Regions from separate parts of the Methylophilus flavus genome, predicted to be linked through region 1. Evidence: predicted binding sites of a transcription regulator. Region 1 holds the regulator's gene; each other region holds the start of a gene.
What was found. Region 1 encodes sigma-54, which starts transcription at its own class of promoters, with help from an activator protein. Its sites were predicted from a motif close to TGGCACNNTTCCTGCT; they were not measured.

Region 1 (4,116 bases):
GCAGGAGCTGATTGAAAAACTCAAAACCGGCAAGCCGTTGCGCATTAAAGCAGGCTTTGATCCAACCGCGCCTGATTTACATTTAGGGCATACCGTACTGATCAATAAATTGCGTCAGTTGCAGGATCTGGGGCACCAGATTTTATTCCTGATCGGTGACTTCACCGGCATGATAGGCGACCCTACGGGCAAGAGCACCACCCGCCCGCCGCTGACCGTCGAGCAGGTCAAAATCAACGCCGATACCTATGCCGAGCAAGTATTTAAAATACTGGACCCGGCCAAAACTGAAATCGTGTTTAACTCCAAATGGTTAAGCGAGCTTGGTGCGGCAGGTATGATTAAACTGGCTGCCAGCCATACCGTTGCGCGCATGCTGGAGCGCGATGATTTTTCCAAACGTTTCAAGGGTAACCAGCCGATTGCGATTCACGAATTCCTGTACCCGCTGTTGCAGGGCTATGATTCGGTGGCATTGCAGTCAGATATGGAGCTGGGCGGCACCGACCAGAAGTTTAACCTGCTGATGGGGCGTGAGCTGCAAAAACAGGCTGGCCAGTCGCAACAATGTGTGTTGATGATGCCATTGCTGGAAGGTCTGGATGGCGTCAATAAAATGTCCAAATCATTAGGCAACTATATTGGTATCAGCGAGGCGCCCGAGAGTATTTTTGCCAAGATCATGTCTATCTCTGATGAACTGATGTGGCGTTATATCAATTTGCTGTCTTTTGCTTCGCTGGAAACCATTGCTGCATGGAAAGCCAGTGTTGAAGGAGGCGAAAACCCGCGCAATATCAAGGTAGGTTTTGCGCAGGAAATCGTTGCCCGTTTCCATGGCCAGGCCGCTGCTGAAAAAGCATTACAGGATTTCCAGACGCGCGCCAAAGGCGGCATTCCTGATGACGTGCCTGAAATTGCATTGACGATTGAAGGTGACAGCATAGGCATCAGCCAGTTATTGAAGCAGGCTGGTTTAGTGGAAAGCACCAGTGAAGCGATGCGTGCGATTCTGCAGGGTGGGGTGAAACTGGATAGCGTCAAGGTGGAAGACAAAAATCTGCAATTAGCAAAAAGCGTAGTGGTTGCCCAGGTGGGTAAGCGGAAATTTGCCAGGATAACGATTCGGTAAACGCTGTTATTTTAAAAATAAAGGCCGCTGAATAGCGGCCTTTTTGATTCTGGCGATGCTTAAAAAATCAAAGCGATTTACGCAAATTCGCAGGCGGGATACTCAGTGATTCACGGTATTTGGCAATCGTCCTGCGTGCAACTACTATGCCTTGTTGCGCCAGCGTGTCGGTAATCTGGTTATCGGACAGCGGTTTTTTCTCATTCTCTTCTGCCACCATCTGCTTGATCAGCGCGCGAATAGCCGTGGCCGAGCATGAACCGCCTGCATCTGTGGCAACCGAACTGCCAAAGAAGTATTTCAGTTCATACACGCCCCTGGCAGTGAGCATGTACTTATGGGTAGTGACGCGTGAAACGGTACTTTCGTGTAGGTCCAGCTCTTCTGCGATTTCGCGTAATACCAGTGGGCGCATGGCAATGTCGCCGTGCTCAAAGAAGTTACGCTGACGGTCCACAATCGCCTGCGAGACGCGCAAAATCGTCGAGAAGCGCTGCTGGATATTCTTGATCATCCATTTCGCTTCCTGCATCTGGCTTTGCAGGTACTGGCCTGAGCTATCTCTGTTACGTTTGAGGATGTCGGCGTACATCTGGTTGATGCGCAATTTCGGGATCACGCCATCATTCAGGGTGGCTACCCAGATACCTTTGATCTTTTTCACCACCACATCATGCTGGATAAAATGATCATGGCTAAAGTTCGAAAATTCGCTGCCTGGCCTTGGATTTTGCTGGCGTATCAATTGCTGCGCGCCTTTGAGTGAGGCTTCATCGCAGCCAAGTTGCTTGCGTAGCTTAATAAAGTCTTTATTGGCAAGCAGCGCCAGATGGTCCTTGACCAGGGCGATAGCGACTTTCAGGTAGGGTGTGCTTGCTGGCAGGGCATTCAGTTGCAGCAACAGGCATTCACGCAAATCGCGTGCACCTATGCCTATCGGGTCCAGATTCTGGATCAACTTGAGTGCCGTTTCCAGTTCCAGCAAATCCACTTCCAGTTCCTCCGGCAGGTTCTCAACGACTTCCTGCAGATCCTGTTCGAGGTAGCCATCGTCATTGATGCTGTCGAGCAGCAGTTTGACCAGGCTCATATCGCGATGTGACAAATGTGCCAGCTGAATCTGGTCTATCAGGTGGTCACGCAGGCTGATATTGGTGGCATCCTGGCGGGAGAAGTCACCGTCTTCATCATCATTGTTGTTACGGCCTGCTTCATCCCAGTTACTGGTGCTGCCAAACTCGCCGTAATCGTCTTCAAATTCCGGCGGGGTAAATTCTTCATTCAGGTTGGGCAATTCACCTTCATTGCCGCTGAGGTCATCGCGCAATTCTTCACGCAGTGTGTCGGCCGGTGAGGGGATATCTTGCTGCTGCATGGCGACGTCAAAGGAGCTGGCGTCTTCGACTTCAGCCTGCGCCGCTAACGGGGCGTCGGGCGTATTGTCTTCAAACTCGCCTTCTTCATTATTATCGGCCATCTCGAGCAAGGGGTTTTCCTGCAAGATAGCTTCCAGCTCCTGGCTCAATTCCAGCGTCGACAGCTGCAACAGGCGGATAGACTGCTGCAACTGCGGCGTCAGTGCCAGGTTTTGCGACATGCGTAATTGCAGGTTTTGCTTCATAAGGGATTACAGCCTAAAGTTTTTGCCCAGATATACTTCACGCACACCTTCATTCTGGATGATTTCATCGGGCGTGCCGGCGGCAAATACTGCGCCTTCATTCACGATGTAGGCGCGGTCACAGATATCCAGCGTTTCGCGAACGTTGTGGTCTGTAATCAGGATGCCGATATTCTGGCTGCTCAAATAACGGATGATTTTCTGGATCTCGATCACTGCAATCGGGTCGATACCGGCAAACGGCTCATCCAGCAAAATAAACTTCGGGTCAGTCGCCAGGCAACGGGCGATCTCCACACGGCGGCGTTCACCACCGGACAAGCTGACCGCCTGGCTGTTGCGGATGTGCTGTATATGCAATTGATCCAGCAATGATTCGAGTTTGGCTTCACGTTCTTCTGACGTGTAAGGGCGGGTTTCCAGGATAGACAGGATGTTATCTGTCACTGTCATCTTGCGGAAAATGGAGGCTTCCTGCGGCAGGTAGGCCAGGCCCATGCGCGCGCGTTCATGCATGGGGGCGTGGCTGACATCGGTGCCGTTCAGGGTGATGTGCCCGTCATCAAGGGCGACCAGGCCGACAATCATGTAAAAGCTGGTGGTTTTGCCTGCACCGTTCGGGCCCAGTAAACCGATCACTTCGCCGCTATGCAGCTCCAGCGTCGTGTTCCTGACGACTGTGCGACCCTGGTAAGCTTTTTTTAAATGGCTGACGCTTAAATGGCTATTGTCTGGTGAAGCAGTTGTTTGCATATTGCCAGTCTTTACTGTGGATCTTTCTTGATTTCGTTTGCGGTGCCGCTCGCTGCCGGTTCTGTCCTGAGCTGTAATGAACGGTTCATGCGCAGCCCTTGCTGTGCATTGGCCTTGTTATCAATCACAGGAGGGGTAGTTTTGTTCTTGGGCTGAATAATCGCCTTGACCCGGCTGTTGGCAGTGCCATTAGGATTGGCTTTGGTGCCACCGATCACTTCCGCATATTCCGCATTGGCGTCGTAGCTGATGTAATCACCGGTGACAATGTCTTCGCCACGTTTGACCCAGGCATCGGTATACAGTTGCACTTTATCCATACGGCCATTGTATTCAATGCGCTGGCCGCTGCCTTGCATCCATTCGTTTTTACCGGTGCGCTTCTGCTTGAAGGTGGTCGGCCTGCTCGGGCTGCCGATACAGGTGCTATGCTGAAAGCCGTCCTGATCTTCGCGGACGATCATTTTGTCCGCCTTGATCTGCAGGGTGCCCTGGTTGAGGATGACGTTACCTGTGTAGGTACTAATTTTTTTTGCATCGTTGACGCTGACGGTGTCGGCTTCCAGCTCAATCGGTTGCTCACGATCAGACTCTTCGGCCTTGACTGTAT
Region 2 (4,116 bases), 590 kb from region 1:
CTTTGCTGGCAGAAGGCGGACAGTTGGAGGATCCTGCCAGCTTTGTGAAACGCATCAATAGCCTGATTCTTTAAGTCTTAGTTAAATATTCAGCAAGATTGGCTTCAAATATAAAACCCGCTTAGGCGGGTTTTATATTTTTATAAGTTATATCAATATAATCCAAAATTATTTTCAGGTATTAAGGAAGCTTGGTAGATTAAAAGACTCAACGATTGTTAAGGGGCTGGATATGCGCACTACCGTGAAACTGTTGCCGTGGTTGTTATCAATAATGGCTGGCCACGCCTTCGCCACCGATGGTTATTTTGCCCACGGCTATGGAGTTAAGGGTTTGGGTTTGGGTGGCGTGGGCATTGCGCTGCCGCAAGACGCGCTGGCAGCGGCTACCAATCCGGCTGGTTTGGGTATTGTCGGTGACAGGATCGATTTTGGCGTCACCTGGTTCAAGCCAGACCGTGACGTTCGCCTCAGTAATACCGCCGGTGGCAGCGGGGCGCTGGATGGCCGTTATGATGGCAATGATACCGAACATTTTTTTATTCCTGAATTTGGCTATAACCGGGTGATCAATGACCGCACCACACTGGGCGTGAGTGTCTATGGTAATGGCGGCATGAATACGGACTACAAGGATGGCATTCCTTATTTCAATACGACTGGCAGCCGCACGGGGATTGATTACCTGCAAGTAGTGGTGGCGCCAACCGCTACCTGGCGCGTGAATGAACAGCATGTGTTGGGCGTGTCACTGAATCTGGCCTACCAGCGTTTTGAGGCGAAGGGTTTGCAGAACTTTGATAATGCGCTCTCAACGACTTCTGTCGGCAATGTGACCAACAACGGACATGATAATTCTTATGGCGCCGGCTTGCGTTTCGGCTGGGTTGGCCAGGTGAGTGATGCCGTGACTTTGGGTGCCACTTATCAAACCAAAACCTACGCCAGCAAGTTTGATAAATATAAGGGCCTGTTTGCAGAAGGCGGCGATATTGATATTCCGGCCAATTATGGCATTGGTATTGCCATTAAAACCACGCCATCATTAACATTGGCTGCCGATGCGCAACGTATTCTATATTCTGATGTAGATTCTATTGGTAATCTGTCATTGAGCAATTTATTGGCTGGCAATGCCCTTGGTTCATCTAAAGGTCCAGGGTTTGGTTGGCGAGACGTTACGGTCTTCAAGGTCGGTGCACAATATGCTTATAGCGACACATTAACGTTGCGTGCTGGCTACAATCACAGCTCCCAACCGGTACGCAGTAGCGAGACCCTTCTTAATATCCTGGCACCTGCTGTGGTGCAGGATCACCTTACATTAGGCGCAACCTATACTTTGCCGAACAAAGCTGAGCTTTCCTTCTTCTTCGCGCATGCCTTTGAAAACAAAGTGCGCGGTAGTAACTCTATTCCTGCAGGTGCGCCATTCGGCGGCGGAGAGGCTGACTTACGTATGAACCAGAATTCCCTGGGTGTTGCTTACGGTTGGGCGTTGTAGGCTAAATCTGTGATTTTCTATATGATTGTCTGAGTGCGTTTCCGCTTTCAGTCATTAAAATTACATTTATCGTAATTTATAATAAAGCCATGGCACCTTCGCCGTGGCTTTTTGTCATAAAGGGCAATAGCCGCGACAGGCTTGTTTTTTGCTTTTAAGTTAGACAATCACATCCGTTATTGATTATTTCAGGGGAAGATGCATGGCCACTAATGCCAAATCCACACGTAACAAGACTAACAAGATAGAAACCATCCATAACGCTGAAGACTTTTTGCTGACGCAGTTGCCGATTCCGCAAGCTTTGCGCAACCATCTGACATTTTCTCTTGGTAAATCCAACTCCTGGGCCACCACGCGAGACTGGTACCAAACCGCGGCCTTTACCGTGCGCGATCATTTAATGAGTCGCTGGGTGATTACCCGTGACGCTTATCGCGATGCCAATACCAAGCGTGTCTATTATTTATCACTAGAATTTTTGATTGGCCGCATGCTGTCTAACGCGGCACTGAATTTGGGCGTTGCACCGGAACTAAGCGAGGGTCTGCAGGAAATCGGCCAGCAGCTGGAAGGCGTAGCCGAGATGGAGCCGGATGCCGCGCTTGGCAACGGTGGTCTGGGCAGATTGGCGGCGTGTTTCGTAGACTCCATGGCGACCATGGACATCCCGGCGACTGGTTATGGCATACGCTATGACTATGGCATGTTCAGGCAAAGCATTGAGGGTGGTCAGCAGGTTGAAAACCCGGATAACTGGCTGCGCTACCAGAATATCTGGGAAGTGCAGCGCCCTGAGCATACTTGCGAAGTAAAATTTTATGGCCGTGTAGTGCAGGTGCATACAGAGCGGGGCAATGAGCGCCACTGGATAGATACCGCCAGCGTAGTGGCCATGCCGTATGATGTCCCAGTGCCGGGTTATGGCACACAAACCGTTAATAATCTGCGCTTGTGGTCTGCCAAAGCCGCTAAAGAGTTTGACCTGGCATCGTTTAATCAGGGTAATTACGATAAGTCTGTCGAAGGTCGTCATGGGGCGGAGACTATTTCCCAGGTGCTGTATCCAAACGATGCTTCCGAATCTGGTAAAGAATTACGTTTAAAGCAGCAATACTTTTTTGTGTCAGCCTCTACGCAGGATATCCTGCACCGCTTTATCACCAATAATCCGGACTGGGAAACCTTGCCGGAAAAAGTCGCCATCCAGCTAAACGATACCCATCCTGCGATTGCCGTGGCTGAAATGATGTACCAGCTGATTGATCATTACCACCTAGCGTGGGACAAAGCCTGGAGCCTAGTCACTAAAATATTTGCCTACACCAATCACACGCTGATGCCAGAGGCGCTCGAAACCTGGTCGGTGGATCTGTTTTCATCGTTGCTTCCACGCCACCTCGAAATCATTTACGAAATCAACCATCGTTTCCTGCAGATGGTAAACCAGCATTTCCCGGGCGACAGTGGCTTGCTTAGCCGCGTTTCCATTATTGATGAAGCGAATGGGCGCCGTGTGCGTATGGCGCATCTGGCCGTGGTCGGCAGTCACACGGTGAATGGCGTGGCCGCATTGCATAGTGAATTACTCAAAACCACATTGTTTGCCGATTTCAATAAAATCTATCCGGGCAAGTTTACCAATGTGACCAACGGCATCACGCCGCGTCGCTGGCTCAATCAGGCTAACCCTTTGCTGACCGATTTGCTAACCAAGCATATAGGTACGGGTTTTCAGAAAGACCTGGGGCTGATAAAAAATATCGAGCCTTTGGCAGATAATGCTGCCTTCAGGAAAGCTTTCCGCGAGGTCAAAGCGGCCAATAAGCAGCGTCTGGCCTATAAGATACTGCAGAAAACGGGTGTGGCGATTAACCCGCAAGCGATATTTGATGTACAGATCAAACGTATTCACGAATATAAGCGCCAGTTATTAAATGTGTTGCATGTCATCACCCTGTACAACCGGATTCGTAGCGGCCAAGCAAAGAACCATGTGCCGCGCGTGGTGATCTTTGCCGGTAAAGCCGCGCCAGGTTACTGGCTGGCCAAACAGATCATCCGCTTGATTAATGATGTCGCGACTTTGATTAACAATGACCCGGTAATCGGTGACCAGCTGAAAGTGGTTTTCTATCCAAACTATGAAGTGAGCGCCGCTGAAATCCTGTTCCCGGGTGCCGACTTGTCCGAGCAGATTTCTACTGCCGGTACCGAGGCCAGCGGCACCGGTAATATGAAAATGGCACTCAATGGCGCACTGACCATAGGCACGCTGGATGGTGCCAATGTAGAAATCAAGGAAGAAGTGGGTGACGAGAATATCTTTATCTTCGGCCTGACTACACCTGAGGTCGCGCAAATCAAGGCCAGCGGCTACAATCCATGGGATTATTACAACGGTAACGCTGAGTTGAAGCAGGTTATCGACATGATAGGCAATGGCTTCTTTTCAGTGGGTGAACTGAATCGCTACCAAGCGATTGTCGATACCTTGTTGCATAAAGGCGACCATTACCTGTTGCTGGCAGACTATGCGGCCTATGTTGAGGCGCAGGAGAAAGTGGCCGCCTTGTACCAGGATGAAGAAGCCTGGTCACGCGTGGCAATTT
Region 3 (4,116 bases), on a different contig from region 1:
CATAGGTGGATTTTTCCTGCAAGGCATCTTTTCCGGCCGTTTTCCCCAGAGTTTGTGTATCTGCGGTGGCATCCAGAATATCGTCTACCACCTGAAATGCCAGACCCATGTTCTGGCTATATTGATTGAGCAGGTTTATGTGTATCTCTTCAGTACTGTCAGCAGCATACGCCCCAAGCAATGTCGCTGCGCGAATCAGTGCCCCGGTTTTGTACTGGTGCATGTTTTCCAATGCCTCACGCGAGAGCAATTTACCTGTACTTTGCAAGTCAATATCCTGCCCCCCACACATACCACGTGAACCGGTAGCTTGCGCTAGCACTTGCACTTGCTTTAACGCTTGCGGGGCATTCGTATCAGCGATGCATTGAAACGCCAGCGATTGCAGCGCATCGCCTACTAATAGGGCTGTGGCATCACCATATTGCTTATGGCAACTGGGTTTTCCACGACGTAAATTATCGTCATCCATACACGGCATATCGTCGTGTACCAGCGAAAAAGCATGTATGAGCTCCACCGAAACGGCGGCTGCATCCGCCGAACTGGCTGGCGCACCCAATAGCTCAGCAGAGGCGTAGCTCAATAATGCACGTACGCGCTTGCCGCCACCTAGCACAGCATAGCGCATAGCAGCATGCAATCTTTCCGGCTGGATATCCACTACAGGCAATGTATCGTCCAGCGCCGCTTCCACGCGCTGCTGGTGAATGGCTGCCCAAGGCTCAAATGTAAATGAAGAAATACTCATGACGGTAAGTGAGGGTTGTGGCGAATCACTCAATGTCGAAAGGCGTTAATTGCTGTTGCTGATTTAGGATCAATACAGTTTGCTCAGCTTCTTGCAGCGATGCCTGACAGGCGTGCAACAATTGCATGCCATCGGCATATGCGGTAAGCGCCGCTTCCAGAGGCAACTCTCCAGACTCCATGTTTCTGACAATCGTCTCCAACGCGGCTATGCGCTGTGCAAAAGTTTGCGTATCACTTGCCGCATCGGGAGATTTTTTTGGAACACTCATGAAGGTCAACCTGTTAAAACGCCTGACATTTTAACAAAAGTCTTCCGGTTGCGGGATTATTCTCGGAAGGTTGGAAGCAGATCAGGCAGGTAACACGCGTAACAGGAAGTTGCGGATATCATCTATCTCCTGTTCGCATACGCTATGCGGCATGTCGTATTCGTGCCATTCCACCGGATATCCAGCGTCTTCCAGCACTTCTCGCGAGGATTGCGCGGTGGATAATGCGATGACATTATCAAACCGGCCATGCGCCATCCAGATAGGCATGTGTTGATTTACAGGGTGCTGCTCACTGGAAAGTTTACTTTTCAAAGGCAGGTAAGTGGAGAGTGCGAGGATGCCAGCTAAAGGCTGGCTGAACCGTGTAGCAGTATGCAGCGCAATCGCGCCACCTTGCGAAAACCCGGCCAGTAGAATTCGATCAGATGAAATCCCTGTAGAGATTTCGCTCTCAATCAGCGTGTTAATCAGGCCCTGCATTTTTTTGATGCCAGCCTCGTCCTGGGGGCTATCCGTTTCAAGGCCAAAGATGTCATACCAAGCACGCATCTCGTAACCATTGTTCAGGCTTACTGGTCGGTAGGGTGCATGCGGCAGGATAAATTTAATGTGCGGCAGGTTGAGCATCTGTACCACAGGCTTAAAGTCATGACCGTCAGCGCCCAGTCCATGCATCCAGATCACGGTGGCTGTCGAGTCTTTAGTGTTGAGCGTGATGTTTTCCAGCATGTTGGGCAGTATAAATGAAACTTTCATTATATCAGCTGGTAGTCTGGACCTCTCTACTAAGGAGGTTAGAGATTAAAGTGTAGCGACAGTCCTGGTGCACAATACCTCTGCACTTAGGTCGCAATTAATATTGGCGGTGCCGGGTGCTTTCGCTAAAGCGGAAAAAGTAGTTGCGGTCGTGACTGCGGCGCCATTGTTTATTTCACTGCAGGCGCGTGCTATGGGTGCCGGAATATCGGCGGATGGTTTATTAAGCTGAATGTCTGTGCTCACTCTTCTTGCGTAAGCGTCTGCCTCAGCCAGACATGCATTGTCTGCCGCGGCTTGCGTGTAATTTTGATAGGCGGGAATTGCGATAGCGGCAAGGATACCTATGATGGCAACAACGATAGTTAATTCAATTAGCGTGAAGCCATGATGTATACGCATTCTTGCACCCTTATAATGTAAAAGAGTTGATTTTAGCCTTGGGTTTTTAGCTGGCAATTAAATAAAAGCCCTGCAAGTGCAGGGCTTTTATTGATTTATTACGTATTAAGGTGCGGCAGCCAGAGTACAAGTGCCACCAGTAGCCAGGTTGCATGTAACTAGACGATCGCCTGGGTTTCTTGGTGTAGCAGTAATAGGACCCAATGTAGCCAAGGTCATGCCAGCAGCACTTTGTATAGTACCGTTACATGCTCCAACTCCAGCAGCTGGAGGTGCGGCAATAGGAGTTCTGCCTGTTGTGATATCTGTTAACGCTCTCTTGGCATAAGCGCTTGATTCAGATAAGCAAGCGTTATTTGCGGCATCACGTGTGTAATCCTGATATGCTGGAATCGCTACAGAAGCCAAAATACCGATAATGGCTACAACGATCATCAATTCAATCAGGGTGAAACCTTGTTGTACGTGTTTTTTCATCATGTTTCCTTCAGTCAAAGTTTAAAGTGAACAACTTACAGTTCAGCCACTGCTTTTCTAACAGTGTTCGGTAAGCTATAAGCAATAGGTGTGCCACAGGAAAAAAATAGACCATAACTTATTGAAAAAAAAGAATTAAACACGTTTTACCCTTTATTTCTATAAATTGATACTGAATTGTTAAAGGTAGGCAAGTTGAATAATAGGTGACGAAAAATGACAGGATTTGTCAGTTATGCAGAATATGAGTGATTTTTTTTGTCAGAATATTCATTCTGTGTAGCGCAAACCGCATAAGCAAAAAAGGGATTGTGTGGTACACAATCCCTTTATTTGTGACAGTGTCAGACTTTTGGCCTGGACTGCATTTGCAAAAACTTCAATACTACGACGTAAGACTTACCAGAATTTCCACCAGGGTTTACTGTTGCCTTGCGAACTTTTTCCAGAACCCTGGCTAATTACTTTCCCGATTCGGCTACCTTTTTCAGGCTTTCCAGACCTGGATCAAAATACTCGTTGATGGCTTTAGTTGCTGCATCATCGTTTTGCTCTGGTTTAGGGATGTTTGAAGAGTCAGCACGTGTGTAGCTGCCTTTGACGGTCACTACAGTTTCGCTGCCTTTGGCAGTGACAGAAACAGTTGGATAAAAGTTTGACAGTTGCAGTGTGCTTTTATCCAGGACGTACTCATATTTCAGACGCATGCCAGCATCGTCGATGGAGCGCAGTTTTTCGTACATGGTGCCGCCATTTTTCAGTTTGACGGTACGGTAAGTGGTGTCATCACCGTTTTCGTCTTTCTTCTGTTCTACTTTTGTAGACTCAACGCCGGAGTGCCAGGCTTGTACGTTGCCGAAGTCTTTCAGCAAGGCCCACACTTTTGCCGGTGGCGCCTTGATGGTGACAGTTTTTTCAAAACGTAATGCCGCGGCACCGTGCGCAGCTGCCGTCAATGGAATCAATGGCAATAAAGAAACGGCAATGATGCCAAATATTTTTTTCATTTCAATCTCCTGATATTTACAGATGTTTTAAAGCTTAAAAGTAATCAGTCTTCTGAGTTTTAAAATAACCCGTGACTTTACCTAAAAAAATGACTCTTTGCGACTAGTTCATGGGCAATCCTGTGAAAAAACTAAAAAAGTGGGAGGCGGAACATATTCAGTTATCTTGCTTCCAGAATAAATTGCCCAAACGACCTGCATAGTTTTGGACTTGCAATGGTATTTGTCACTGTATTGGTCTTGGCATCAATCACCGACACAGTGTCAGAGCCCCAGTTGGCAACGATGACTTGTTGGTTTGTTTTGTCATACGCAATGCCTTCGGGAAACTCGCCAACGGCTATGGTGTTGATAGTGTTGCCATTGGCAATATCAATCACAGACACGCTTTCTGCATGGTTGTTGCTGACATACGCCCATCGCCCATCGGGGCTGATAGCTACTCCATA
Region 4 (4,116 bases), on a different contig from region 1:
TCAATCGGGGTCGTGTTAAAAAAGTATTCGGCAAAGCCAGGCGTTTCGTAGACCAGGCTGCGGTAGCTGGTCATGGCAGTGGCCGAGAGCGTTTCCATTACGCTTTCAAAGGTACGCCGTCTGGTAGATTCCAACTGATCAGAGGGGAATAAGGTGGCATCCAGTGTAGCCGCAATCAGGGTTTCCAGGTGCTGGCGCCCGACCACCGGGTCAGCGTATTTGTTGGCGATGATCTCGCCTTGCTCGGTGAGGCGGATTTGCCCGTCCACCGTGCCTTGCGGTTGCGCCATGATCGCCTGGTAAGTCGGGCCACCACCACGACCGACCGTACCGCCACGGCCGTGGAACAGGCGCAATTTTACTTTGGCTTGTTTGAACAATTCCACCAGCGAAATTTCGGCTTTATATAACTCCCAGTTAGAGGTCAGGAAACCGCCATCCTTATTGCTGTCCGAATAGCCAAGCATGACTTCCTGCTCGCTGCCCTGGTTGCGGATCACATGGCGTATGCCCAGCAAACTCAGCCATTTACCCATGATCATGGGCGCATCGCGCAAGTCGGCAATGGTTTCGAACAGAGGCACAATATTTAAATCCAGCTGGATATTGGCCGAACCCCAGACACCACGTAGCAATCCGGCTTCACGTTGCAGCAATGCGACTTCCAGCAGGTCGGACAATGTTTCGGTATGGGAGATAATATATTGGCGCACGGCATGACAGCCAAAGCGCTCGCGCATCTCACGCACAGCTTCCAGCACACCTATCTCTTTGTGCACCAGCTCGGAATATTGCTGGAAAGGCGAGAACAGCAAGCGCGGCTGTTTGAGTTCTTCCAGCAAAATACCTATTTTTTCGTCTTCATTAAATTCAGCATAATCAAATTCATAGCCCGCTTTTTGCAGTAGCTCGGTGATCACGGCTTCATGCACATCTGAAGACTGGCGGATATCCACAGTCGCCAGGTGAAAACCAAAAGATTCAATCGCTTTCATCAGTTTGCCCAGGCGCGGGTAAACCAAGGCTTGGCCATGATGCTTACGCAAAGAGTCGGCGATGGCCTTTAAAGGCTGCAATAGCGCTTCAGGACTGTCATACGGGATTGCATCCACCTCCTTTGCGATGGCCCAGCCCGCCCCCGCTAACAGGCTCTCGGCAGTTACCAGCAACCGGTCATGTACGCCATTAAGCGCCAATCGATACGGCTCATCCATACGATGTGCAGACTGGTCACGCGAGGCTTTGGCAAGTGCCATCACGGCTTCATCTACTTTTATCAGGCGGGTGGAGACCCCCAGCTCGCGCTTGAGCTCGGCCAGTTCATCCAGGTAAAAGCGGAACACTGTTACCGCCTGTAAACGCACAGCTTCACGCAAGGTGGTGCCATCCACAAACGGATTACCATCCCGGTCGCCTCCTATCCAGCTACCCATGCGTAAAAAGGCTGGCAAGTGGTAATCACTGCCAGCAGGCATCAATGCCAACAGGTCACGTTCCAGGTCCTGTAACAACTCGGGAATCACATGCAAAAAAGTGCTGTCGTAATAGGTGAGTGCATTTTCAATTTCGTTGACCACCGTCAGCTTGGAGAAACGCAGCATGCGCGTTTGCCACAATGCGGAAACAGCCCCTTGCAGCATCAAGGTATTACGTGTCAGCTGGCGTTCAGCATGCATATGCGCACGCGCAGCCAATAACTCGAGAATGTTGCGCTCAATATCCAGCACGCTTTTGCGTTGCACTTCTGTCGGATGCGCCGTGAGCACCGGTGACACCAGCGCATCGTCAAAAAACTGTTGGATGGTTCCTGCAGACACACCATCCTCGCGCAACTGGGTGAGGGAATAAGACAGCATCCCGGCGACCGGCGCAGGCTCGTGGCTATTGGCCTGTTGCTGTCCATAGAGATCCTCAGCCAGATTGACCAGGTGCTTGTAATAACTCAAGGCACGGACCACGCACACGGTTTGCGCTGGCGTCAATGCTGCCAGCAATTGCTCTAACTGTAACGAGGCGCTCTGGTCGTGTGTTTGATGGAATTTGGTTGCCGCCTGGCGGATGGCAGCAATCTGCTCAAACGCCGCCTGCCCTTCCACCTCTTGAATCGCCTGGTCCAGTAAACTGCCCAATAGTTGAATATTGTCAGACAGCCGCGTCTCGGCCGAAACCACCTCGCTAACCACTTGTTTTTTTATCATGGTGTCTTCTCCCCTAGCTCAGTGATACACTAGCAACAAGCAGGCCACCTTTATATTCTGATTTTTCACATATAAATCATGTGCTTGCAAAAGTCATCGCGTGAAGTAGTTGTGCACTCAATGTGAACATGCACCGATTTGGCCCTGTTGAAATCAGGCGAGAGGCCGGGCGTGAAAGAGCATCATGCATCTATTATGCAAAAAATGAGTCATATTCAGAGATGGCACGCGATGCCCCGATCATGTAAGTGGTAAACAGATGGATGAAAATCGACTGATACAACAGCTGTTACAAGCCTGGCAATCCATAGGCACGCAAGGCCTATGGCATCAGGATGCCTTTTTAGTGTTCATGTGCGTGATTGCCGTCGTGATGCTGTTCTTTACCGGCACAGTGATAGGCTTGTTTTTACAATCACTGTGGGGGATTTTTATCACCCACCGGCATTCTGCTGAGGCAGATAACTAACGATTTGGACTCCGGCGATTCGACTCCGGGTAATGCAGAGAACCAGTTCTGGGCAACCACGGCCATATTGACCTGCCAATCAGCTAACTAAGCAACACCAGATGCGAGCAACTGCCTGATGGCTTCCAGCTCCCGCGGGATATCAGCCGCATAATCCTCATACTGGCGGCCGCCGGTTCTGCCATACCAGTATTTACTATTCCACACATCACCCTCGACTTTATGCAGCACCGCGTGTATCCAGTTTGCCGCATGGTCACTGTAATCCTGCGCAATATTGTGCGCAGCATCCCAGTCACCGGCTTGTGCCAGTATGACGGCTTCCAGCAAATGCGCCTGGTTAGACATGCTCCGGATACTCGATGGTGCCTTTCTGGATGAATTCGATTTTATAACCGTCCGGGTCTTCGATAAACGCGATCACGATGGTGCCATGTTTCATCGGCCCGGCTTCACGTATGACTTTGCCACCCTTGCTTTTTACCAGCTCACAGGCCTGGTAGGCATCATCCACTTCAATCGCCAGATGGCCATAGGCTGCGCCCATATCGTAACTGGCTTTACCATAGTTATAGGTTAATTCCAGCACCGTATTGTTGTATTCGTTGCCATAACCGACAAACGCCAGCGTGAATTCGCCATCCGGGTAATCCTGGGTGCGGATCAGCTTCATGCCCAGCACGCCGGTATAAAAATCGATAGAGCGCTGTAAATCACCAACGCGCAACATGGTATGTAAAATTCGCATTATTACCCCTCTGTTATTTAACTGATTACAAGCTAATCCTACGCCCTGGTAATGCGCAGGTATTTGTCCATCAACTGCTCCTGAGTTTCCACTCGATCCGGGTCCAGCGGAATACAACTGATAGGGCATACCTGCTGGCACTGCGGTTTGTCAAAATGACCTACGCACTCAGTGCACAGGTCAGGATTGATTTCATAAATCTCTTCGCCCTGAAAAATAGCCTCATTCGGGCACACAGGCTCGCACACATCGCAGTTGATACATTCGTCGGTAATAAACAGGGACATTGAACTATAACTTTTGTTTGATGGCGGTTTCAACGCCGGGCGATACGAACTGGTTTACATCGCCGCCCAGGCGCGCTACTTCGCGCACCAAGCTGGAGGAAATAAACATGTATTCTTCTGCTGGTGTCATAAACAGGGTTTCCAGTTTTGGGTACAACTTGCGGTTCATGCCTGCCAACTGGAATTCGTATTCAAAATCGCTGGCAGCGCGCAGTCCGCGGATCACCATCTGCGCGCCCTGTGCCTGGACGAATTGCATCAACAGGCCATCAAACCCAACCACCTTGATATTTTCCCCGGCAAATACCGACTGCGCCAGGTCTACACGCTCCTGCAGGCTGAACAGGGTCTGCTTGCTGGTACTGCCGGCCACCGCCACAATGACCTGGTCAAACAGGTTTGCCGCACGGCGCA

Region 2: ACFQ2T_RS13150 (glycogen/starch/alpha-glucan phosphorylase) is a predicted target of sigma-54. The motif match lies at 1,642-1,657, and genes of this name have one in related genera.
Region 3: ACFQ2T_RS06790 (pilin) is a predicted target of sigma-54. The motif match lies at 2,741-2,756, and genes of this name have one in related genera.
Region 4: ppc (phosphoenolpyruvate carboxylase) is a predicted target of sigma-54. The motif match lies at 2,230-2,245, and genes of this name have one in related genera.

The regions. Positions count from the first base shown of each region.
Region 1 is NZ_JBHTLN010000002.1:73,100-77,215, forward strand. It holds gene tyrS (tyrosine--tRNA ligase) at 1-1,132, shown strand, start outside; gene ACFQ2T_RS10320 (RNA polymerase factor sigma-54) at 1,200-2,753, opposite strand; gene lptB (LPS export ABC transporter ATP-binding protein) at 2,760-3,506, opposite strand; gene lptA (lipopolysaccharide transport periplasmic protein LptA) at 3,518-4,116, opposite strand, start outside.
Region 2 is NZ_JBHTLN010000002.1:658,428-662,543, forward strand. It holds gene htpG (molecular chaperone HtpG) at 1-74, shown strand, start outside; gene ACFQ2T_RS13145 (OmpP1/FadL family transporter) at 233-1,504, shown strand; gene ACFQ2T_RS13150 (glycogen/starch/alpha-glucan phosphorylase) at 1,707-4,116, shown strand, end outside.
Region 3 is NZ_JBHTLN010000001.1:1,386,917-1,391,032, reverse strand. It holds gene ACFQ2T_RS06810 (polyprenyl synthetase family protein) at 1-751, opposite strand, end outside; gene xseB (exodeoxyribonuclease VII small subunit) at 777-1,022, opposite strand; gene ACFQ2T_RS06800 (alpha/beta hydrolase) at 1,104-1,754, opposite strand; gene ACFQ2T_RS06795 (prepilin-type N-terminal cleavage/methylation domain-containing protein) at 1,827-2,183, opposite strand; gene ACFQ2T_RS06790 (pilin) at 2,289-2,660, opposite strand; gene ACFQ2T_RS06785 (SRPBCC family protein) at 3,122-3,667, opposite strand; gene ACFQ2T_RS06780 (beta-propeller fold lactonase family protein) at 3,829-4,116, opposite strand, start outside.
Region 4 is NZ_JBHTLN010000001.1:1,122,030-1,126,145, forward strand. It holds gene ppc (phosphoenolpyruvate carboxylase) at 1-2,198, opposite strand, end outside; gene ACFQ2T_RS05470 (hypothetical protein) at 2,458-2,667, shown strand; gene ACFQ2T_RS05475 (hypothetical protein) at 2,755-3,015, opposite strand; gene gloA (lactoylglutathione lyase) at 3,008-3,415, opposite strand; gene ACFQ2T_RS05485 (YfhL family 4Fe-4S dicluster ferredoxin) at 3,454-3,702, opposite strand; gene coaD (pantetheine-phosphate adenylyltransferase) at 3,707-4,116, opposite strand, start outside.